2 regions of the Furfurilactobacillus entadae genome follow, and region 2 is predicted to be linked to the other one. Evidence: riboswitches for the same ligand, from Rfam matches in the RefSeq annotation. Region 2 holds a riboswitch; the other holds the start of a gene.
The links. Region 2 has a riboswitch for thiamine pyrophosphate ahead of thiM (hydroxyethylthiazole kinase). Riboswitches for the same ligand answer to the same signal wherever they lie in the genome.
Positions count from the first base shown of each region.

Region 1 (12,147 bases), on a different contig from region 2:
TTGGGTGCAACAGACGTTCCCGTTTTCCTAGGTGACGCACATTCCAGCACAACAGATCACTTTGACGTTATGGAAATCAGTCAAAAGATCCATGGGGTCAACGGGATTGGGGAAGTTGAAATTCCTGCAGCAAGTCGCCCAGTTGAAGCAAATTCAGGGATCGATTTCATCATCGATGCTGCACATGAATACGGCGATGATTTGATTTTGGTGCCAACCGGCCCACAAACAAACATTGATGCCGCAATTCAAAAGGATCCAACCATCGCTAACCTGATTGGTAACATGACCTTCATGGGTGGTGCCTTGACTGTTCCTGGTAACGTAACGGCCTTTACAGAGGCCAACATCAACCAGGACCCCGCGGCCGCTGACCGTGTCTTCCGCTCACCATTGCGCTCCACCATGGTTGGGTTAGACGTGACTCTGCGGACCCTTTTGACTAAAAAGGAAACGCAACAATGGCGTGATCTTGGAACGGTTGCCGGTGAAAAATTTGCTGACATTACCGACTACTACATTGACGCTTACTACGATTTAGACATTGATAAAAATGGTTGTGCCATTCACGACCCATTGGCTGTTGGAATCTCAATCGATTCAAGCTACGCTAAGTTGATTGATTTAAACATGAAGGTCACTCATGATGACCCTGCTAACTCTGCTGATATTGGTCGGACCATTGGTGATTCAGCTCGACTGAATGACCCAACGACTAACATGAAGGTTGCCGTTGATGTTGATAAGGATCGTTACCTTGCCCATTTCATGGACTTGTTGACCAACTTATTTGCCCAACATTAATCATTCATATTCTGCTCAATTTGAAGCGACCGTTTCCTAACAAATCAGGAAGCGGTCGCTTTTTATGCGGATTCATGACGTAATCCTAAATGATTGCGTCGTTTAGTCGCCGTCACGATTTTTCCACCTGGGTCAATTAAAAACTTTGGCGTCAATCGTCCTGCTAGCGTAAAATGAACGTAATCATTTAGGAAAGGCGGCGGTGACCATGGCACATAAAGTGTTAACAGCCCTTTGTTACCTCAGCATTTTATTTTTACCAGTTATCTTTCCGCTAATCGTTTGGATCGTTGCAGCTGGGCAACGAGACGTTACTCGTGATGCAGCCCGCGCTTTTTGGAGTCAACTGTTACCAACCATTATTGCTTTTGGGAGCTTTTTTTGGATCGTTGCGGTTGGCTTTACAAGTGGCGCAACGGCTGGCCTTGGTTGGCTCACCCTGTTACTGATTGGTGGATTATGTTTAGTTAGTGCCATTCTTTGGTTTTACAACATCATCATGGGCGTGATGCGGCTACTTGCTTAATCCGTTCCCATAACATAAAGGAGCTCGTTACCATGAAAACATCTACTAGCGCTAGCACTAGAAATCTCGTGTTGGCCGCACTTTTTATTGCCATTATCATCGTGCAGGTCATTGTTCCCTTTTTAGGATACATTCCCTTGGGGTTAATGGTTATCGGTTTGCAAATTACCATCATTCAATTTACCGTCGCCATTGCTGCCATTCTGCTCGGACCGTGGTGGGGCGCCCTCATCGGTGGTGTCTGGGGGTTAGCTTCACTGATTCAAGCCTGGACCACCACGTACAACATTGGGGCCTTCCTGTTTAGAAATCCTGTGACCGCCTTAGTTCCCCGAATCATGATCGGCCTTGTCGTCGGGTACACGTTCCAGGCACTGGCTAAGCGTCACCGTCAGGGATTAGGGCTTGTCCTTTCCGGTTTTTTGGCCTCCTTCACTAACACCGCACTGGTTGTTTTGAGCGCATGGGCAACCATTGCCATTTTCCACGTTTACTTCCCTGGAATTCCTCACAGTGGCACATTTATGTGGCTGCTCCTTTCCTTGGTTGGGACAAACGGAATTGCAGAAATGATTGCCGGTGTTATCATCGTGCCAATCATTGGTGGGGCAATCCTCCGCGTTCGTCGGTCAAATTAACGGACATTACTTGTTGAATTTCTGCTAAGTATTCGCTATGATGAGCGTAGTTTAAATAGATCTGGGGTGCCGTTTGGCTGAGATAAGACCCATTGAACCTGCTCCGGTTAGTACCGGCGAAGGGAGATACGTCACAACAATCCGTTAATTTGGATTGTTTTCAATGTCGCAATTGCGCCCCGGCACAGACTCTATCTGTGTCGGGGTTTTTATGTCTCAAATAGCGGTTCCTAATGTCCGGTAACATTACCAATAGGAGGAACTTTTTATGCAACATCAATCAGCACCACATCACAATTCATGGCACCTTCGTGACGTCATCTTAATCACGATCATGGCGATTTTCATGGGAATCATTTTCTTTGCCGTTGGTTTTTTGTACAACGGACTTACCCTGTTGCTAACACCATTTGGGTTGGCACCATTCGCCAATGACGCCCTGCTGGGGCTCTGGACCATGGCTGGTCCACTCGCCGCCTTCATGCTTCGGAAAGTTGGTTCTGCCACCATCGGCGAGCTCCTGGCATCCGCTGTTGAGGCCATCATTGGTGGACAGTGGGGCCCCAGCACCCTCCTTTCTGGCTTTATTCAGGGGTTTGGTTCTGAACTAGGTTTCGCGTTTACGCGCTACCGCCGTTATGACTTATGGTCCCTCTCGCTATCTGCTGTCACCACAGCCATCGTAACGTTTATTTGGGACCTTGCTCGCTCTGGTTACAGTGCCTTTCACCCCGGGATGCTAATCGGCTTGTTCACCACCCGGGTCATCTCAATGTGGCTGTTTGGCGGCCTCCTTGTTGCCGCGGTTACGAAACTTCTCGACCGCTCGCACCTCCTGGATCGGCGCGCCTAACGTTACATTTACCTTTTATGAAAGTGAACCATTATGTCATTGATTAATCTCGATCACGTTACGTTTTATTATGATGCACAGCAACAACCAGTCCTTAACGATCAGTCACTTGACGTTTTCGACGGCACGTTTAATTTACTGACGGGCCCATCAGGAACTGGCAAATCGACGTTTCTGAAGCTGGTCGCCGGACTTTACCCTGCGTTTACGGGCCACCAAGAGCAGGGGCACATCACCATCGCCGGTCAGGACGTTAACGTCTTGGCGCCTAACGACCGAACCGCACTGGTTGCCATGATGTTTCAAAATCCCGGTGAACAGTTCGCTATGCCCACTCCCCGTGAAGAGCTCGTTTTTGCACTGGAAAACCAACAGCTCAATCCAGCAGTCATTCCTGATAAGGTTAGAAACGCTCTGGCCTTCGCCAATGTTGCCGACCTTGCGGACCGGCAATTTACCACCCTATCCGGTGGCGAGCAGCAAAAGGTTTCGCTTGCCCTAATTGTTGCGCTTGAATCGCGCGTGATCCTCCTGGATGAACCCTTTGCAAACGTTGATCCTGAGGCCCGTACGGTCTTGTTAGACCGGTTGAGCGAGTTAGCCACCAATCATCATAAAACGATTCTCATTGCCGACCATGATCTATCAGACTATCGTGACCGGATCGATCAACTTTACGTTTTGGATCCGACTCGTCAGCAGATTCATCCGGCAACAGTCACCGAAACGGCCACTCGGTTTACCGACTTTGCGGCACATGCTCATCAACCACAATCACTTTCCCCTGTCGTTCAGACAGCATCGGAATTTGACCTCAACGAGCTCACGGTCGGCCACCAAACACCCTTACTGACCGCGACCTCGTTAAGCCTGTTTCAGGCACAACTCACCGTTATTACTGGTGCTAACGGAACGGGGAAATCAACGTTGCTCAATGCACTGGCACGGTTACAACCGTACACGGGAACCATTACTTGGCGGCAGACTGACCTCAACAAAATCCGCCGCCAACAGTATGCAAAACACGTCGCGTTGGTCTTCCAACAGGCCAGCAGTCAGTTTTTGCGCATCACGGTTGCAGAGGAACTGGCCCTTAGCCAGACGCACCAAGTCTCCACTGAATGGACACCCGCTAAAGTTGATGCCACGCTTAGCGACCTCGGCCTCGCCGATTTATTAGACCGCGTCGTCTACACGCTTAGTGAGGGCCAAAAGAAAAAATTACAGCTCTTATTGATGTTGATCATGGGGACGGATACGCTGCTCCTGGATGAACCACTCACCGGTTTAGACTTAACGTCAACGCACCAAATGCTTCAGTTACTACATGAGGCGGTTCATCAACATGGCCACACGATTATCATGATTACCCACCAACTCACGGATGTGGTCCACTACGCAGATCGGCACATCCACCTAATCAATCACCAACTCCACTACGAGGCTTCCCTATGAACCCAACCATTCTCCTCAGCTTAATTCTTTTGATCGGTATCGAAATTTCGTTTACCAGCGTCATCTGGGCCAATGTTTTGATTCTTATCATCAGTCTCTTTATTATGTGTTGGCGACGTGCGCCCTTAGTATCGTTTGTTCGTCTCGCCCTCATTCCACTCATCCCCGCAGTCGGGATTTGGTGTTCCATCCGGTTCACAACGAGTGGTCAAAACGCCCACTTTGCTTGGGTTCTTGCCACCCGGATCTACGCCTATGCTGGCCTCGGCGGCCTCTTTACGTTTTCAACGACCCCTGCAAAAACGTTGGCCTCACTGGAACAAAATGCCCACCTCCCGACAACCTTTGTTTACGGCATGGTTGGTGCGCTTAACTTTGTGCCACAGATTCGTCGCGAGGTCACCATCATTCGGGCCAGTGCTCAAATGCGCGGCATCACGCTTCATTTCTGGTCACCACAGCTGCTTTTCAAGGCCATCGTGGCCGCCCTTAACTGGTCCGAAAATTTGGCCGAGGCCATGACTTCTCACGGCTTTACTGAAAATGCGCCCCGAACACACGTGACTGTCGTTTCGGTTCCAATCTGGAATTATTGGGTCGCTGGCATTAGCTTACTTTGCCTACAGGCCGTGTTGTTTAGCTCGTTATCGTAAGTCTAAAAAAATCGCTTCTTCGTTGACGACAAGTCAATGAAGAAGCGATTTTTTTACGACAAGGATTATTTAAAATGTTGATCTAAAAACGCTTGGATGTGTGCTTGATAGGCCGTTGGATCATGCCGGAATGAGGCAGCGTGTTTTGCCCCCTTCACGATCCATAGCGATTTTGGTCCGCCAGCAGCGCGGTAATTTTTATAAACCATGCTGGTTGGCACGAACGTATCCTTATCACCGTGAATAAAGAACATCGGTTTATCATTTTTCTTCACCGCATTCACCGAGCTGGCTTCCGCATAATTATACCCGGCGCGAATCTGACTGATTTCACTCACGATCCCCACTAGTGGCCATGCGGGGAGTCCATACATCGACTTTGCCTGATAGCTGATTTCATCCTTCACCGATGTGTAGCCACAGTCCTCGATGTAGGCCCGAACTTGTTTAGGGACATCCGGTTCGCCGCTGACCATCATGGTCGTTGCGCCACCCATCGACACACCAAACATCAGCAGTTGACTGTCTGCGCCATTTTTTTGCACAACTTGTTTAAGCCATTTTACATAATCACGCCGATCTAGCCAGCCATAGCCAATGTACTTCCCCTGTGACTGCCCGGCCGCCCGATCATCCGGGATCAGCACGTTAAAGCCCATGTCATGAAACATGGTCCCATAGGCCGCCATTTTGTCTTTGTTCCCCCCAAACCCGTGCGCAATCACCACCGTTTTCTTTGTGGGAGTTGCTGCTGGCAAGTAATCAGCAACAAGCTTTAACTGCCCGGGTTGACCTGTAATGGTCCACCGCTGTTTGTGCTGCTTTTTAAACCACTGATCACGACCATACAGTGGATCACTATGTTTTAACGGTTGATTATTGATAAACGCTTTGTGGCTCCGCACCTCCGCCACCTGGAAAAAGTACGTCCCCGCGGCCAATAAACCACCGCAGACTAAACAAACCAGCACAATGAGACTAACGACCCATGCCCGGCGGTGACCATGAGAACTTTTGCCGTGGCGATTTTGATTCTGTTTCATTTATTGACCCCCTATACTAATTTGTTCACCTTACCACGCCTGCCAGCCTTCTTCAACGGGTGTTCCTCGCAAATGACTGCTATAATGGCCGTAACATAATGTTCACTTTTAGGAGGCACCATCATGAAATATCAACAAACGTGGGCTCTCGACAACATTTTCCCCGGTGGTTTCGAGTCACCAGAAGCCGCCGCGCGCTTAACAGCGCTGACCGCAAGTATCGCAACGTTAACACAGACCCTTGCTGAATTGGATCTGACCGCTGATGCACCCGCTTACTCAGCACTAACGGCCTACATTGTCACGCGTGATGAGACTGCCGATGGTTTAAAGGAACTCAGCGTCTTTTGGACTGCTCACCAATCTGCTGATTTCAATAACCACGCCATTGCGCCAAAAATCGCGCGGTTAAACGAGGTTTCCGCTAAGTTTGCCGATCTTGACGTAACACTTGGTAAACGTCTTGCGACGGTCAGTGATGACGCGTTCACCACGCTTGTTGCCACACCAGCCCTCGCACCGATTGCCTTTAACCTTACCGAACTACGCACTCATGCCAATGAACAATTAGATGAAGCCACCGAAAGTGTTATTAATCAGCTCTCTGTTGACGGCTTAACCGGGTGGAGTACGCACTATGACACCATTGCCGGTCAAGTCGCAGTGCCGTTTACCGATGCTTTTGGCCATCAGCAGACGCTTTCTGCTGGTCAAGCCCTAAACCAACTCACCGGGGCCGCTGATAATCAGACCAGAGACCACCTCATGGCCGCCTATGAATCTGCATGGGGGCAACAAGAGGCCGTGGCAGCGGACACACTCAATCACCTTGCTGGCTTCCGTTTACAAGTCGATCGGCTCCACAACACGACTGACTTCCTAAAGGCGCCGCTGGAACAAAACCGGATGAGCCGGCAGACACTTCAAGCCATGTGGAACGTTGTGGAAGCCAACAAGGAAATGTTTATTCCATACATGGATCGGAAGGCTGCCCTGCTTGGCAAGTCATCATACGACTGGCAGGATCAATCAGCGCCCATTACCGTTGCTGGTTTTACCCAACCACACATTGATTACGATGATGCCGCGGACTTCATCATCAAAAACTTTAATCACTTTAGCCCCCAAATGGCTCACCTGGCCCAAACCGCCTTTGACAATCAGTGGATCGAAGTTGAAGACCGCCCTGGCAAACAGCCTGGCGGTTACATGGAGGATGTGCCTGAACGACAGGAATCACGAATCTTTTTAACGTATACTGGCACACCAGAAGATGCGTCAGCCGTCGCTCATGAGCTGGGCCACGCCTTCCATTATAGTGTTGTGAAGGATCTGCCCACCATGCGCCGTGATTATGCCATGAACGTCGCTGAAACTGCTTCAACGTTTGCCGAATTGGTGGTCGCTGACGCAAACGTTCAGGCTGCTAGTTCCGTTGGCGAGCAGTTGAACCTATTGGACACAAAGCTCCTCAATCCAGTTGCCATGTTCATGAATATTCGTGCCCGGTACCTATTCGAGACCAACTACTATAAGGAACGACTGACTGGTCCCGTCACCCCTGCACGGTTAAACGATTTAATGCTTGCTGCTCAAAAGTGGGCCTTTTCCAATCACCTTGGTACGTATCATCCCCATTTCTGGGCCAGCAAGTTACATTTCTACATTGACGACGTTCCGTTTTATAACTTCCCGTACACCTTTGGCTACCTGTTTAGCCTCGGGATCTACGCCAAGGCCCAGGCTTCTGGGGATGATTTTGAGGACCAATACATCGCACTGCTTCGCGACACGGCCAACATGTCCACGGAAGAATTGGCGAAAAAGCACCTTGATGTTGATCTGACCCAGCCAGACTTTTGGCAAGCTGGTGCCGACCTTGTTAAAAAGGACATTGACGCCTTTATGAAGTTGTCTGATCCACTTGTTTAGGAGGTGAACCGTATGTCGAGTACGACGTTTACCTGCCCATCGACGGATCGTCACCACCAACTGGTTGGCCGCCAGTGGCTACCGACACCCCCAACCCCCATCGTTGGAACGCTACAAATCGTTCATGGAATGGCTGAACACATTAACCGCTATGCTCACTTTGCGACCTTCATGAGCGCGCACGGCTGGGTGGTTGCCGGTGCAGATCATCTGGGTCACGGTCAAACCGTTGGCCACTCCCCACTTGGTTACTTTGGGGCGCATGATCCGGTCACCCACCTTATTGACGATGAGCTCGTGGTGGCAAAACGACTCCGGCATGACTATCCTGACCAACCCCACATTCTTCTTGGGCACTCAATAGGTGCCATGATCGTGCAGCTGTTCTTAACCCGCTACGATAGCTGGGTGGACGGCGCTGTCATCATTGGCTCCGCTGCCCGTAATCCGGCGCTTATCCTTGGCCGGCCCGTAACAGCCCTCCTAAACAAACTGGCGCCAAAACGTCCCAACCATTTCCTCGACAACATGGCCTTTGGCGGTTACGCCCGGCGGTTTCCAGAATCCTGGCCGTTTCAGTGGCTCTCTGCAAATCCCGAAAATGTGCACGCTTATAACCATGATCCTCTCGCTGGTTTTACGTTTACCAACAATGGCTTTAATGTGCTGTTTGAACTTGCTGATCGATCAACGCGGCGGCACTGGTACCAAGGTATTGATTCCCACATGCCGATGCTTTTCATGAGTGGCCAAGATGATCCTGTCGGTGGCTTTGGTCACGGGCCAAAACGGCACACCGCACGCCTCCGTCATGCTGGCTTTAACGACGTAGCGTTACATTTATGGCCACAAATGCGCCACGAAATCCTAAATGAGGGTGACCGTGAACGGGTGTATGCGGTACTATTAGAGTGGTTAAGCAATCATCAGACTCCCCTAGAAAGAAAGTGACAGAATGTTTCCTGAACGTTTACGCGCGATTCGCCGCGGGCGCCACATTACGCTCGACCAACTGGCCAATGCTTTAAATCAGAATTTGACCCCCAGTGAAAAACCAAATACCGCTTCGCAAATTGGTAACTGGGAGCGTGGCATTCGGACCCCCTCGTACATTGAAGTCCGCAAACTCTCCGAATTTTTCGATGTTTCACTGGATTACCTTACGGGTAAGGCAGAGCTGGATGAATATGATCTTGGTCGGTTATTTCTTTCTGGTAAACGATTGACGTTTAATAACGACACCCTCAGCAGTCAGGATCGTTATGAAGTGTATCAACTCATTGAAGGTTACATGCACGGCCGCGAAAGTCGCCGCGAGGATGTGCCATTAGACCACCAGGAAGAACTTGATCTTGGCTACGACATGCCAACAAACTAAGGACGAGGCTGACATGACTCCCAAACAACTCCGTAAATTAAAGCAACAAGTCAAACACCATGAACCGGCACTCGATCAAAACGGACTTAATCCACACGCCGGTGCCCATAATGATTACATTCGGCAGCTGACCCATTTTCGTGAGCAGTTTGCTGATTTTAGTGAGGCCGTTTTTCTGATCAATCAGGTTTTAGAAGCAGACCGGTTACTCTCACGGGGCTTACTTCCCCAACCGCTTCCCGAGCTGCTACTGCCTGAAACGCTTCAGGACACGATTTATCAAACGATCCTTGCCCGTTACCCTCTTGGTGACCCGCGTGGTGATACGGTGTGGAATGCACTCTCAACGGCCTTGCCACAACTAGATGAGGCCCTTCGCGGGTTTCGGGACTACCTTGAAGCCACCTATGGGATGTGGGCCTACATTTCGGCCCCATTCGTGAACGACCTCAGCCAGTATCTGAACGGTCGGCCAACCCTCGAATTAATGGCTGGTAATGGGTACATTTCAAAAGGGCTCCGGGATAAACGGCCCCAGCAAACCATCTTCACCACTGATTCCAAGGACTGGACCAAAGAAAACGAAACGGGCAAACATCCGGTGACGGCCATTGAACCACTTGATGCGCTTGCCGCCATCGCCAAGTATGGCCACCAGGTCGACGCCATCATTATGAGCTGGTCACCTGATGGTCAAGACATTGATTGGCAGGTTCTTTCGGCCATTCGGCAACTGACACCCCAGCCCGAATTCATCGTGATCGGTGAACAAAACGGCGCCACTGATTCAAAAGTCTTCTGGACGAATGCCCATTTGACGGCACCAACCAGTCTAAACAAACATTTTAGTCACTTCGATCTCATTCATGATCACGTTTACCTAGTCAAGTGAGGCTTTTAAAATGAACAAACAACTTCGCGACGCGCTTTCATTCGCCGTTGCCGGACTCTTTTTATTGGCCTTTGGCTTATGGGCTAAGCAGCTCCCCTCAGGCGCATTCGGGGCGGTCTTGCTGGCCGTTGGTCTGTACAATCTCTATAATTACTGGCACGACCATCACACAGATTAGCATCATTCAATTAATCCAGGGCCCCCAGTTCACGCACCTAAGTGGTTGTGAACTGGGGGCCCTGGATTTTTAGCCCACCCGTTCGGGTAATTTCATATCCTTTTCAGGTGAGAAGTTTGCGCCACAGTAAGCCCAAATGAACGGTTGAATGTGGCGCATGACAAAAAAATACCATCGGTCACGCCGCGATGGCACTACAAAATGTAACCGCTTTATTTTATGCTAAGAATGAACTTAAACCCTTATTGGAGGTACACATTGTGGCAAACGTAACGGTTAGCTGGCTTGGGGCGGTTATCGGCCTGGCGTTAGCGATCTTTCTGATTTTACGAAAACTCAATCCGGTCTATTCATTATTACTTGGAACAATCGTTGGGGCCGTCATCGGTGGCGCCAACCTGGTTCAAACAACAAACATTGTGGTTGCTGGGACCCAAAGTGTGATGGGTACGGTAGTCCGCGTTTTGGCTGCCGGCGTTTTAGCTGGGGTCATGATGGAATCCGGCGCTGCCAACACCATCGCCAAAACAATCGTTAATCAATTTGGTGAGGGCCTTGCCATTTTTTCATTGGCCCTGTCAACCATGATCATTACGGCCGTTGGTGTGTTTATTCCCGTCGCTGTATTGATCGTGGCTCCGATTGCACTAGAAGTTGGTAGCCGTATGAAAATTTCTAAACTTGCGTTGCTAGTTGCCCTATCCGGCGGTGGCAAGGCTGGCAACATCATTTCACCCAATCCTAATACCATTGCGGCAGCACACGGGTTTCACTTAGAGCTAAGCGCCGTCATGGTGGCCGACTTTATTCCGGCACTCTTTGGCTTAGCAATGGCCGTCCTCCTCGCGACGTTATTAAAGAATCATGGCGCCATTGCCAGTGCAGAAGATATTGCGGCTAACCAGGCCACGGGCACAACCCCCGATCCCGCTGACTTACCTTCATTTAAGTCAGCAATCGTGGCCCCATTGATTGCCGTTATTTTATTGTTGATCAATCCTATTGGCAGTATTTTTCACATCAGTGCTTTAGAAAAATTCCAGGTGGACGCCATGTACATTCTCCCCCTCGCCGGCATCATCGGCATGTTTGCCATGCACCAGGGGCGAAAGATTTTGGCCTACACTAAGTCTGGCATGGCACGGATGACGGACGTTGTGTTAATTTTAATTGGTGCTGGTGCCATTGGTGGCCTGATCACCGCGTCAACACTTCCGGCGGCTATTGTCCATTTGATCAAGCTATCAGGGATTTCTGGAACCTTCCTGGCACCCATCGCCGGAATTCTAATGGCCGCCGCCACGGCCTCAACGTCAACGGGGGTCATTCTCGCCACCGGTTCGTTTGGCAAGGCAATTCTCGCATTTGGGACGGCCCCACTCGCTGCCGCTGTGATGGTCCACACCGGAGCAACGGTGATCGATCACCTGCCACAGGGAAACTACTTCCACGTGACCGCTAACGCGATGAACATGGATTTAAAGGGGCGGATGAAGTCTGTGCCTTACGAAACGGCTGTTGGACTCACCATGACAATTGTTGGCACCATCATGTATGGCTTTTTGTTCTAACGGAGGATAAAAAATGAAAATTGTTATCGCACCAGACTCATTTAAAGGGAGTGCCACGGCAAAGGAAGCCGCCGATGCCATCGAAGCAGGACTCAAACGTGTTTTCCCGGATGCGAACTATGAAAACATCCCCATGGCTGACGGCGGTGAAGGTACCGTTCAGTCGTTAGTGGATGCCACTCACGGCACATTTCGTACCATTACTGTTTCAAACCCGTTGCAAG
Region 1 covers NZ_BQXN01000010.1:49,751-61,897, reverse strand. Annotated here, with positions in the region: gene ACKTR5_RS06155 (nucleoside hydrolase) at 1-804, shown strand, start outside; gene ACKTR5_RS06150 (hypothetical protein) at 1,013-1,330, shown strand; gene ACKTR5_RS06145 (ECF transporter S component) at 1,363-1,968, shown strand; TPP riboswitch at 2,021-2,110, shown strand; gene ACKTR5_RS06140 (ECF transporter S component) at 2,237-2,821, shown strand; gene ACKTR5_RS06135 (ABC transporter ATP-binding protein) at 2,855-4,276, shown strand; gene ACKTR5_RS06130 (energy-coupling factor transporter transmembrane component T family protein) at 4,273-4,929, shown strand; gene ACKTR5_RS06125 (alpha/beta hydrolase) at 4,995-5,972, opposite strand; gene ACKTR5_RS06120 (M3 family oligoendopeptidase) at 6,096-7,904, shown strand; gene ACKTR5_RS06115 (alpha/beta fold hydrolase) at 7,917-8,855, shown strand; gene ACKTR5_RS06110 (helix-turn-helix domain-containing protein) at 8,860-9,282, shown strand; gene ACKTR5_RS06105 (SAM-dependent methyltransferase) at 9,296-10,174, shown strand; gene ACKTR5_RS06100 (hypothetical protein) at 10,185-10,352, shown strand; gene ACKTR5_RS06095 (GntP family permease) at 10,541-11,923, shown strand; gene ACKTR5_RS06090 (glycerate kinase family protein) at 11,937-12,147, shown strand, end outside.
Region 1: another riboswitch for thiamine pyrophosphate. It lies ahead of ACKTR5_RS06140 (ECF transporter S component); the one in region 2 lies ahead of thiM (hydroxyethylthiazole kinase).

Region 2 (12,147 bases):
TGTTAGACCGCCACCTTAGCGTCGAATATCGGGTTGCTAACCCCGGGCAAGAACCGCTGTATTTCTCCATTGGTGGGCATCCGGGCTTTAACGTTCCGTTGGGTCAAAAGACTGGCGAATTTGAGGATTATACGATTGCTGCAAGTCCAGCGCAAACATATCCGTCGGTCCAGTTGGTGGGGCCGTTTAGTGACCAAAATCATCCAACAACCCTCGATTTTACGCACCCAGTGACGCTCGATCACGCATTGTTTGAACATGACGCTAAGATCCTAAAGCTCGATCAACGTGAAACAACGCTGACGTTGACGTCCGATGTGAATGAACACGGGGTTGCCATGACACTTGCTAACGCCGATTACGTCGGCATCTGGTCACCGTTTCCACAAAAAGCGCCGTTTGTTTGCATTGAACCATGGTGGGGGATCGCGGATGCCATTGATGCCACTGGCGATTTAGCCACAAAGGCGGGAATCCATCACCTTGCGTCACAAGCCACCTTTAATGCAGATTACGCATTAGAGTTCTTTTAACTAAACATTTGGAGCAAAAATAACGCCTACCGACACATGTCGATGGGCGTTATTCTGGTGCAAATTAAGGCATCAAAAAAACTCGTCCGGGCAATCCAGACGAGTTCCATCAATCATGATTGATTAGCCGCTGAGGACGACTCATCAGTAGCCTTATCTGTGGGTACTTGGTTTTCAGACGCCGCAGATGGTGCAGCGTTTTTATCAGAATCAGCGGGTGCGTCTTTCTCGTGCACCTTAATGGGATGGGTGAGGCGGTAGCGCCGGTATAAGCCAAACGGCACCATCCGCTCCGTCCCAGTTTTAATGCGGTCCAAATTACTTCGGTGACGGTAAATAATAAACAACGTGAGCACAAAGGCGACAGTGGTTAAAATCCCGTCTTGATATAACAGGGACATGAATGTAATGATTGTTAATGCGGCCATCGAAGCAACGGAAACCATGCTGGTGATGTAAACCAGTGATGCAAAGATGACACAGGCGATGAGGAAAAAGGGGAAATTATAACCAGCAAGAATCCCGGCACTGGTTGCCACGGCCTTACCACCTTTGAACCCGTCAAAAATGGAGAACGTGTTCCCAAGAATGGCCGCTAAGCCGATGAGTAACCCATTGATGACAATTCCATGGACGACTGGTGCCCCAAAGATCACTGGTTGCAGCGTGGACAGTGCGCCTTTACAGATATCAATGACCATCACCGTCGTTCCAGCCGTTTTACCAAGGACCCGGTAGGTATTGGTGGTGCCGATATTTCCAGAACCTTCCTCACGAATGTCCTTATGAAAGAATAGTTTACCGATCCAAACGCCGGTCGGAATGGCCCCCAGTAAATAGGCAACCACGAGCATGATGAGTAGTTTAAGCATGAGCAACTTCCTTACGTTAGCGTAGTTAATGCCCTTCATTTTATCATGAAGCCACTCCGCTGCCAAATCCACCGCGAATCGTGGTCGAATTGCTCATGATGCGAAACAGATTGGGGTAAATGCGGTCTTTTTTGTTGTAGAACGTTTGTTCGCATTATGCTAAAATGAATCACGATAACGCGTTTAATGATTGGCGCATTAATGACGAAATAATGATGGTTAACAAAATTAAGTGTGCCCCAACGCGGTTTGTGTGTTATTTTAATTTAGATAGTCTAATTGAGAGAGGATGTTGACATGGCTTCATCAGCCGAGGATTACAACGCATCAAGCATTCAAATTTTACACGGTCTCGAAGCCGTTCGGAAGCGTCCGGGGATGTACATCGGATCAACCGACGGCCGGGGCCTTCATCACTTGGTTTATGAAATCGTGGATAACGCGGTTGACGAGGCTTTAGCAGGATTTGGTCAAGAAATCAACGTGACCATTCATGCAGACAACTCGATCACGGTTCGCGATCATGGCCGGGGGATGCCAGTGGGAATGCACGAATCTGGTATCCCAACGCCCGAAGTTATTTTCACCGTGCTCCATGCCGGTGGTAAATTTAACGAGGGGAGCTATAAGACCTCTGGTGGTCTTCACGGAGTTGGTTCTTCCGTTGTTAACGCATTATCTGAATGGTTAACGGTGACCATCGTGAAAGACGGTCAAAAATACCAGGAAGACTTTAAAAACGGTGGCCAACCAGTGGGAACCCTTGTGAAGTTAGGCAAGACCAAAGAGGCTAACGGAACAACGGTTTCCTTCAAACCAGACCCAAGCGTCTTTACAACCACCGTTTATAACTTTAATACGTTAGAAGAACGGCTCCGTGAATCAGCATTTTTGCTGACAAACGTCAAGATAACGTTAACAGACGAACGGGCTGATCAAGAGCGGGCGGAGACCTTCCTCTTCCCTGATGGCATCAAGGAATTTGTCGCTTACTTAAACGAGGACAAGGACACCCTGGGTGACGTCATGTACTTTGACGGAAACAAAGAGGGTGTCGAAGTTGAAGTGGCCGCTCAGTATAACGATGGGTACTCGGAAACGACCCTTTCGTTTGTTAATAATGTGCGGACACCTGGTGGTGGGACCCATGAAGCTGGGTTACGCTCAGCCTGGACCAAGGCGTTCAATGAGTACGCGCGCAAGGTTGGTCTGTTAAAGGACAAGGATAAAAACCTTGAGGGTTCCGACGTTCGGGAAGGGCTATCCGTGGTTATCTCTATGCGGATTCCAGAAGCAATTTTGGAATTTGAAGGTCAGACGAAGGACAAGCTCGGAACTAACGAAGCGCGGACAATCGTCGATAACGTAATTAACGAGCAACTGGGCTTTTACCTGATGGAGAACGGGGAGTTTGCCCAAATGCTCATCAGAAAGTCCTTGCAAGCACGCCAAGCGCGCGAAGCTGCTAGAAAGGCCCGGGACGAAAGCCGTAACGGGAAGAAGAAGGGTCGTCAAGAACGGCTCCTCTCTGGAAAGCTAACGCCCGCACAGTCGAAGAACTCATCACGCAATGAATTATTCTTAGTCGAGGGTGATTCTGCCGGTGGTTCAGCTAAACAAGGGCGTGATCGGAAGTTCCAAGCCATTCTGCCACTGCGAGGGAAGGTCTTGAATACCGAAAAGGCTAAGTTACAAGACATCGTCAAAAATGAAGAAATCAACACCATGATCTACACGATCGGTGCCGGTGTTGGGGCTGACTTTAACATCAAGGATGCCAACTACGACAAAATCATCATCATGACGGATGCCGATGATGATGGTGCCCACATCCAGATCCTCCTGTTAACGTTCTTTTATAAGTACATGCGGCCAATGATCGACGCTGGCCGGGTGTACATTGCTTTACCACCGCTGTATAAGCTTCAACGTGGGGTTGGAAAAAAGACGCAGATTGAATACGCCTGGACGGACGCCGAGCTTGGGACCAAGGAAAAGAAGATTGGCCGCGGTTACTCACTCCAACGGTTTAAAGGGCTTGGGGAAATGAACGCGGACCAACTATGGGAAACGACCATGGATCCACACACAAGAACATTGATCCGGGTGCGGATCGATGACGCGGCCTTAGCTGAACGGCGGGTGACGACCTTAATGGGCGATAAAGTTGAACCACGACGTAAGTGGATTGAAGAAAACGTCGCCTTTAACTTAGAAGAGGACGGTTCGATCTTAGACAATGCGGCTGTTAATTCCGCCCATAATGTGGATGAAGATACCGAAGCGACTGACAGTGTGTCATTGACCGCTGAATCAACCGATTCAACCAGCACTGGTCCAACGATCACCGTTTGGGACCAACCGACCGACTAGTCCAAAAGTGTCAGTAGGACGCAATCAGAGTTAATCTTAGCGAGAGAGGAGTCGCGTTTGTGGCTGAAAATGAACAACACATTCAGGAACTGACCTTGGAAGATGTGATGGGTGAACGCTTTGGGCGTTACTCGAAATCCATCATTCAAGATCGGGCACTTCCTGATATTCGGGATGGGCTAAAACCCGTTCAACGCCGGATCTTGTATGCAATGAACAAGGATGGCAACACGTATGATAAGGCATTCCGGAAGTCAGCAAAGTCTGTCGGAAATGTTATGGGTAACTATCACCCCCATGGTGATTCATCAATTTATGAAGCCATGGTGCGGATGAGTCAAGACTGGAAACTCCGTGCACCCCTCATTGAGATGCACGGGAATAACGGGTCGATCGACGCCGATCCGCCGGCTGCCATGCGGTATACGGAAGCCCGGTTGAGTAAAATTTCTGGAACGATGTTGCAAGACATCGACAAAGAGACGGTTGATTTTGTTCCGAACTTTGATGACACAGAAAATGAACCCACTGTTCTACCAGCCCGGTTCCCTAACTTATTGGTTAACGGGGCGAGCGGGATTTCAGCAGGGTATGCAACCGAAATTCCCCCGCACAATTTAACGGAAGTCATTGATGCCCTGATTTACTTGCTGGCTCATCCTAAAGCAACGACTGATGATCTAATGGGCTTTGTTAAGGGCCCTGATTTCCCAACTGGGGGGATCATTCAGGGGGTCGCCGGCATCAAAAAGGCGTACGAAACCGGCGCTGGTAAGATTGTTCTCCGCTCTAAGACTGCCATTAAGGCCCTTAAGGGTGGTAAACAAGAAATTGAAATCACCGAGATTCCGTATGAAGTCAACAAGGCCCTGTTGGTCAAGAAGATGGACGAAATTCGGATCATGAAAAAGGTCGAGGGAATCGTCGAAGTTCGCGATGAATCCGACCGGAACGGCTTAACCATTGCGGTTGAACTAAAGTCCGGGGCGGATGCGCAGGGGATCTTAAACTACCTGTTAAAAAACACGGATCTTCAAATCACCTACAATTTCAACATGGTGGCCATTCACAACATGCGGCCGGAACGGATCGGGCTAAAGACCGCCCTCCAGGCGTACATTGATTTCCAACGTGAAATCATTACAAAACGGACGCACTTTGACCTTGAACGTGCCCAAAAGCGGCAACACATCGTTGAAGGGTTGATCAAAGCATTATCCATTCTGGATCAAGTCATTGCGACCATTCGGGGGAGTAAAAACCGGAAGGACGCAAAACAAAACCTGATCGACCAGTATGCCTTCACCGATCCTCAAGCTGAAGCCATTGTTACGTTACAGTTATACCGGTTGACGAACACCGATGTGACCGAACTGCAACAAGAGCATGATCATCTGACGGAAGAAATTGCGCGGTTGACCGACATTTTGGACAACGATGCAACCTTGCGGAAAGTCATGCGATTTCAGATGCAGGATGTTAAAAAGACCTTTGGTTCTGATCGGCTTACGCAGATTGAGGCACAGATTGAGGAATTAAAGGTTGCCCGGACGGTCACCGTGGCTGACGAAGACGTCGTTTTGATGGTCTCTCACGATGGGTACATCAAACGTAGTTCACCACGGTCATACCAAGCATCCGTTACGGATGATAATGGGCTAAAGGACGAGGATTACCCAATCTTGCTTGAAAAGGTATCCACGTTGGACCACTTGTTCATCTTTACGAACAAGGGGAACTTAATCTACCGCCCCGTTCACGAAGTCGCGGATGCCCGGTGGAAGGATACTGGGGAACACATTTCGCAATCCATTGGCTTAGCGGATGACGAAGAGCTAATGGCCGCCTTTACGTTTAAGAGCCTAAAGGAAAGCGGGCGGTTTGTTATCGCAACGCGGCACGGTTTGATCAAACAAACGGCCTTTATGGACCTGTTACCAGGCCGGACGTATAAAAAACGGGCCAGCATGTTTGAAAAGCTGAAGCAGGCGGATGATCAGGTCGTTAACGTGGCTTACGTTGACGGCGATGACCCACTGACCGTTATGTTAATGTCTCAACACGGCTACGGTTTGCGCTTTGATCTAGCTGAGGTGCCGACTACAGGTGCCCGGACAAGCGGGGCTAAATCCATGGACTTACGTGACGGTGATCAGGTCGTCAACTGTCAATTGGTGAGTGAAACTGATGATGTTATGATTGTGACCCAACGCGGTGCCCTAAAGAAAATGGCCGTTAGTGAAGTGACCGTTACCAGCCGGGCCCGTCGTGGGGTGATGTGCCTTCGTGAGTTGAAGACAGCACCGCATGAAATTATTGATTTCATTGCGTTGGCAAAACGAACCCTTTCACCCGTCGAAATCGTGACGGCTCGCGGCGTTCGCCACGATGTTTTACCGGCTGAGCACGAGCGGAACGCACGTTACTCAAATGGATCGTTTGTGATCGATGTGGATACGGAAGGGTTACCACTCTCCATTCGGCGTCGTGAAGCAGAATTAGTCTTGAATTAATGTTTTGCTTGGGTAAACCATTAGGCAGATTAATTGAGCAGGACGATTTAAAGCGCTTCAAAACCAAGTGTGCTACAGTATTAACATTACTGTGAGCACACTTTTTTTAATTAAAAACCCTTGGTCATCCGTGTGTTAAGGGCCATAAAGTTTCACATTTGGAAAATTAGGGGCTAGTTATTAAAAAATAATTGCGATCGGGAGCTAATACTTGCACGAGTAGACCACTTTTGCGTACAATTATCGTATCGAAAAGTTTTACTTTATACTTGTTTTGGCCAATAAAACAATTAATAAATCCTTTGAAAGGTGGTTTCACAATGAAAAATAAGCAAGAAACGATTTTTTCATCAAAGACGCTAACCTACTTTTTACAATTAGCCGAAACGATGAACTATACGCAAGCTGCCCAAATCCTTGGGATCACACAGCCGGCTTTAACACAACAAATTAAAAAACTGGAACGGACAGTTGGTGCACCATTATTTTACTCCGTTGGTAAAAAGCTCCGGTTATCCGAAGCTGGGAACACCATGCTCGGCGCCACTCATGAAATTTATGATGTGTTGAACCGTGCAACCGACGAAATTCAGCAAACAACTTCTGCTGACTCTGGTGAAATCAACATCGGTCTGTTGGCCTCCATTGAATACTCAGTCTTTGAAGACTTTGCTATTCAATACTACGAAGCCAACCCAGACATCACGATCAACTTCCATATGTTGACCAGAAAAGAAATCTGGGACCGTTTGGAAAATAACCGGATCGATTTGGCAATCATGTACCTTCCAGATGACAGCATTAAAAACTGGAAGCCATACCGGTCAAAGAAGATCATCACGGAAGATCTTTTATTCATTCACCACGAACAAAAAATGGCTGAACGGAAAAAGATTCGGTTAAAGGACACGTTAAACAACGTCTGGGTAACGTACCCACGCGAGTACTACTTAGACCAAGTGTTGCGTGAAAACTACAAGAATGCCATGGTTGATTTGCCAAATGCTGTGGCGCGCTTCACAACGCCTGACCAAATTTACCAATTCAGTGCTGAAACAGGGGCCTACACTGCCTTACCAAACAGCTACATCTTGGCTAAGGGATTAGAATCAGACATGTACGCTGCTCAGTTTGAACCTGGAATTAAATTTGACTTAGCGTTCGTTTTCCGTAAAGATAAAGATGAGATTCCGCGTGTCGGGAAATTACTTGATACATTCGAAACCTATTTGAATGAACAAGACTACATTTCTCGCTTAACGCAGATTCACAATAGAAAATACGGTGAACACACTGAAGGAGCAGAGAACTAATGAGCAAACAGTTAATTTTCGGGCACCAAAGTCCTGATACAGACGCCATCGTTGCAGCGAAGGCTTATTCATACCTGCAAAACCACCTTGGCTTCGATACAGAAGCAGTTGCTTTAGGGACACCAAACGAAGAAACTCAGTTTGTCTTGAACTACTTTGACGAACCAACACCACGGATCGTGACAAGCGTTGCGAATGAAGTTGACAGTGTTATGCTGGTCGACCACAACGAAGCGCAACAAAGCGTTGCTGACTTAGCTGACGTAACGGTTACCCACGTGGTTGATCACCACCGGATCGCCAACTTCCAAACGGCACAGCCGGTTTCATACCGCGCAGAACCCGTTGGTTGTACCAGCACGATCTTGGTTAAAATGTTTGACGAAGTCAAGGTTGAAATTCCGGCTCAATTGGCTGGTTTGATGTTGTCGGCCATTATCTCTGACACATTACTGTTGAAGTCACCAACAACAACTGCTGATGACCGGGCCGCCGTTATCGCCCTGGCTGAAATTGCTGACATTGATTACCAAACATACGGTTTGGAAGAATTAAAGGCCGGCACAAACTTGGCTTCAAAGTCAGAAGCACAATTGGTTGAACAAGATGCCAAGTCATTTGACATGGGTGGCAAGACTGTTCGGATTGACCAAATCAATACCGTTGATCTTGACGAAGTGTTTGCCCGCCAAGATAAGTTAGAAGCTGCCATGGCTGCTGACGCCAAAGAAAACGGCTACGACTTATTCTTAGTGTTAGTGACAAACATCTTAGACAGCGACTCACGGTTGCTCGTTTGGGGTGAACCAGCTGATGTTGTTGAAAAGGCCTTTAACACGACCTTAACCAACCACACTGCTAGTTTACCTGGGGTTGTTTCACGTAAGAAACAAGTTGTCCCACCATTGCAAGCAGCGTTCTAAATCACAAATCATGGTTAAACGGCACAAAGCGGATCAGTAATGATCTGTTTTGTGCCGTTTTTTGTTAGTTAACGATTCCGTTGAGCAAATTACTTGCGCCACTGCACAAAACGTGGAAAATAGACTTACGAGAAGTAAGTGTTTTATTACTTCAGTTGGTTAATTTAAATAATGGTGGAGGGATTGCAAATGCAAGATAAAAAAGACGCACTCGCACGGTTGAGTAAGGAAGCATACGCGGTCACTCAAGAGGGTGCGACGGAACGCCCGTTTTCTGGGCAGTATGACGCGTTTGATAAACCAGGAATTTACGTTGACATTGTGAGTGGTGAACCCATGTTTTCGTCGCTGGATAAATATGACGCTGGTTGTGGGTGGCCCTCATTTACAAAGCCAATCGCACCACAAAACGTTCAGGAACACCGTGATCAATCATTTGGAATGGAACGAACTGAAGTACGGAGCCGCGACGCTAACTCACACCTTGGCCATGTTTTTACTGATGGTCCGATCGCAGCCGGTGGGTTACGGTACTGCATCAATTCTGCGGCCCTCCGTTTTGTCCCGGCAGATCAGTTAGAGGCCCAGGGGTACACTGACTACATCAGTCAATTTCCTAACGTTTCCCAACAAGCACACCAACAGGAGGATTAACGATGGCAGAAGAAACAGCAATTTTTGCAGGCGGGTGTTTTTGGTGCATGGTTAAACCCTTTGACACGGTTCCAGGCATCCACAGTGTTGTCGCCGGCTACACTGGCGGCCACGTGGCCAACCCAACGTATGAGCAAGTCGCCAGTCACACAACTGGGCATACGGAAGCCGTCAAAATCACGTTTGACCCAACCGTTATGTCATATGAACAACTGGTTGATATTTACTGGCAACAAACGGATCCAACTGACGCCATGGGTCAATTCCAAGACCGTGGTGACAGTTATCGTCCGGTAATTTATGTGAATGGTTCCGAACAGCGATCAGTGGCAGAAGCGTCTAAGGCAGCACTTGCCGCGTCTGGCCGGTTTGATCAACCGATTGTGACCCAGATCGAAGATGCCAAGCCATTTTACCCAGCTGAGGACTATCATCAGGATTTCTACAAAAAGAATCCGCTCCGCTTTGAAATGGAAGAAGCGGGTGGGCGAAGTGCGTTCATCAAGCGACAGTGGCAAGATCGGTAACGGCTTGAATTGACGGCACAAGAATTAATCTGTATGCTAATAATGAATAAGCGAACACCACTAGGGGGGTTCATCATTGATGAACTGAGATGGCAACTTGCCGGACCCTTTGAACCTGTAAGTTTACACTTGCGTAGGAAAGTGGTCAGCAACCCGGGTTTTTAAGGTACGATTGAGCGGGGCGCTGGACCATTAATCCTGGTTCAGCGCCCTTTTTGTGTAATTAAAAGGAGTTGTCACAATGACAAACAAGTTCACAGCCGTTGACCCGGCCTTATTAATGACCATTAGGGCGCACCAGCCGGTGGTTTTAAACCTTAGCAACATTGTCACAGTCAACGAGGTCGCCAATGCGCTAAGCGCGATCGGCGCGTCGCCCATTATGTCATGTGCACCTGAAGAAACAGCGGATCTCCTGACCATTGCCGATGCAGTTGTTCTAAACCTTGGCACATGGACACCAGCCCAAGTCACGCACATGGAGGCCCTTGGCCAAGCCGCTAACACGGACCACGTTCCGGTGATTGTTGATCCGGTTGCCGTTGGTCTTCCAAAACGACGGCAGGTGTTTGATCACTTAATGGCGATGGTTCAACCGACCGTCATTCGTGGGAACACTGGCGAAATCGCGAGTCTTGCTGGCTTGACGGCGGTGACGCGGGGAATTGATGCAGCCAACCAAAATGGCCTGTCAACCACCATTGAAACGGCCAAAGCGGTTGCAGCACAGTACCGCTGCTGTGTGGTTGCGACTGGACCAATTGATGTCATTACGGACGGTGACCATGTCGTGATCAACCGGGCCGGAACGCCATTGTTTGCGACCCACGTTGGTTCTGGCGACCTGCTCAGCAGTGTACTCGGTGCATTCCTTGCGGTTAGTGACCAACCGTTGACCGCAATTGCCACAGGGACCGCGTTACTTGGGGCCATTGGCGCCTGGACGGTGACGCACCATCAATTAACTGAGCGACAACCGGGAACGTTTGGGATTCGACTATTAGATGCGCTCTGTGGCGTGACCGCTAACGACCTTGCGCCATTTATTCAATTAGGGGAGGACTAACACGTTATGAACGCATTTGATCACGATGACCAATACCCACAAGCACTGTCCATTGCTGGCTCTGATTCTGGCGGCGGCGCTGGGATGCAGGCAGATCTAAAGACCATGCAGGCGCGAAAAACCTTCGCAACGACTGTTCTTGTTGCCATTACTGCTCAAAATACGCTCGGGGTGCAGGATGCGTTTTCTCTGCCACCAAAAATTATTGATGCGCAATTTGCTAGTTTAGCAGCGGATCTCGCCATTAAAGCCTGTAAAACGGGTATGCTCGCTGACGTTACGCGGGTTAAAACGGTGGTGACGAACCTGAAGCGCTACGACTTTGGCCCGTTAACCGTGGACCCCGTAATGATTGCTAAGGGGGGCGCACCGTTGCTTAGTGACGATGCAATTGCTGTGGTTCGTGATGAACTACTGCCACTTGCGACCATCGTCACACCAAATCTTCCTGAAGCAATGGCCTTAACCAACATGACGATAACGACTGATCAGGACATGCAACGAGCCGCTGAGCAGTTACAAGCACGCGGGACCGCCAACGTTATTATTAAAGGGGGTCACGAAGCAAATAGTGATCAGGTTCGCGATTTTGTGCTGTTAGAAAACGGCCGGTCGTTTTGGCTTAGCGCGCCGCGCATCGAGACGATCAGGACACACGGGACTGGCGACACACTCTCAGCCTGCATCACCGCTGAACTTGCGAAGGGGGCCAGCATTGAAACTGCCATTCGCACCGGGAAGCAATTCGTCACGGCGACCATAACAGACGGGATTACGGTGGGTCATGGTCACGGACCATTGAATCATTGGGCCACCATTGATGAGCAGGAGGGGCACAATGAACTTTAACGCAAAGCAATTAACGGCGTACTTTGTGGCTGGATCACAAGATGTCCCAGCTGGTCAAACCTTGCCAGATCAGTTGGCAGCGGCAATCGACGGGGGAATCACTGCTTTTCAGTACCGTGAAAAGGGACCTGGTGCACTAACAGGAACAGCCCGATTAACGTTGGGGGAACAGCTCCGGGCACAATGCCAAACGGCCAGCATTCCGTTTTTTGTTGATGATGACGTTGACTTAGCCCAAACGCTCCATGCGGACGGGATCCACGTCGGTCAAACGGATCAACGCATCGAGGCGGTCATTGCCGCCGTTCCCGACATGATCATCGGCTATTCGTGCCATACATTGGCTCAAGTTCGCACCGCAAACACGTTGGCGGCAGTTGACTACATTGGTAGTGGGCCCATTTTTCCAACGCAATCAAAAGCAGATGCGGATCCAGCCATTGGATTAACCGGGTTAACGGCCTTAGTTCAGGCAAGTCGCCGCCCCATTGTTGCGATTGGTGGCCTTACGCAAGCTAATTATC
Region 2 covers NZ_BQXN01000015.1:41,684-53,830, forward strand. Annotated here, with positions in the region: gene ACKTR5_RS07470 (aldose 1-epimerase family protein) at 1-533, shown strand, start outside; partial or broken gene plsY (glycerol-3-phosphate 1-O-acyltransferase PlsY) at 803-1,405, opposite strand; gene parE (DNA topoisomerase IV subunit B) at 1,703-3,778, shown strand; gene parC (DNA topoisomerase IV subunit A) at 3,838-6,291, shown strand; gene ACKTR5_RS07490 (LysR family transcriptional regulator) at 6,612-7,604, shown strand; gene ACKTR5_RS07495 (manganese-dependent inorganic pyrophosphatase) at 7,604-8,527, shown strand; gene msrB (peptide-methionine (R)-S-oxide reductase MsrB) at 8,699-9,181, shown strand; gene msrA (peptide-methionine (S)-S-oxide reductase MsrA) at 9,184-9,708, shown strand; TPP riboswitch at 9,761-9,865, shown strand; gene thiM (hydroxyethylthiazole kinase) at 9,950-10,774, shown strand; gene thiD (bifunctional hydroxymethylpyrimidine kinase/phosphomethylpyrimidine kinase) at 10,781-11,623, shown strand; gene thiE (thiamine phosphate synthase) at 11,613-12,147, shown strand, end outside.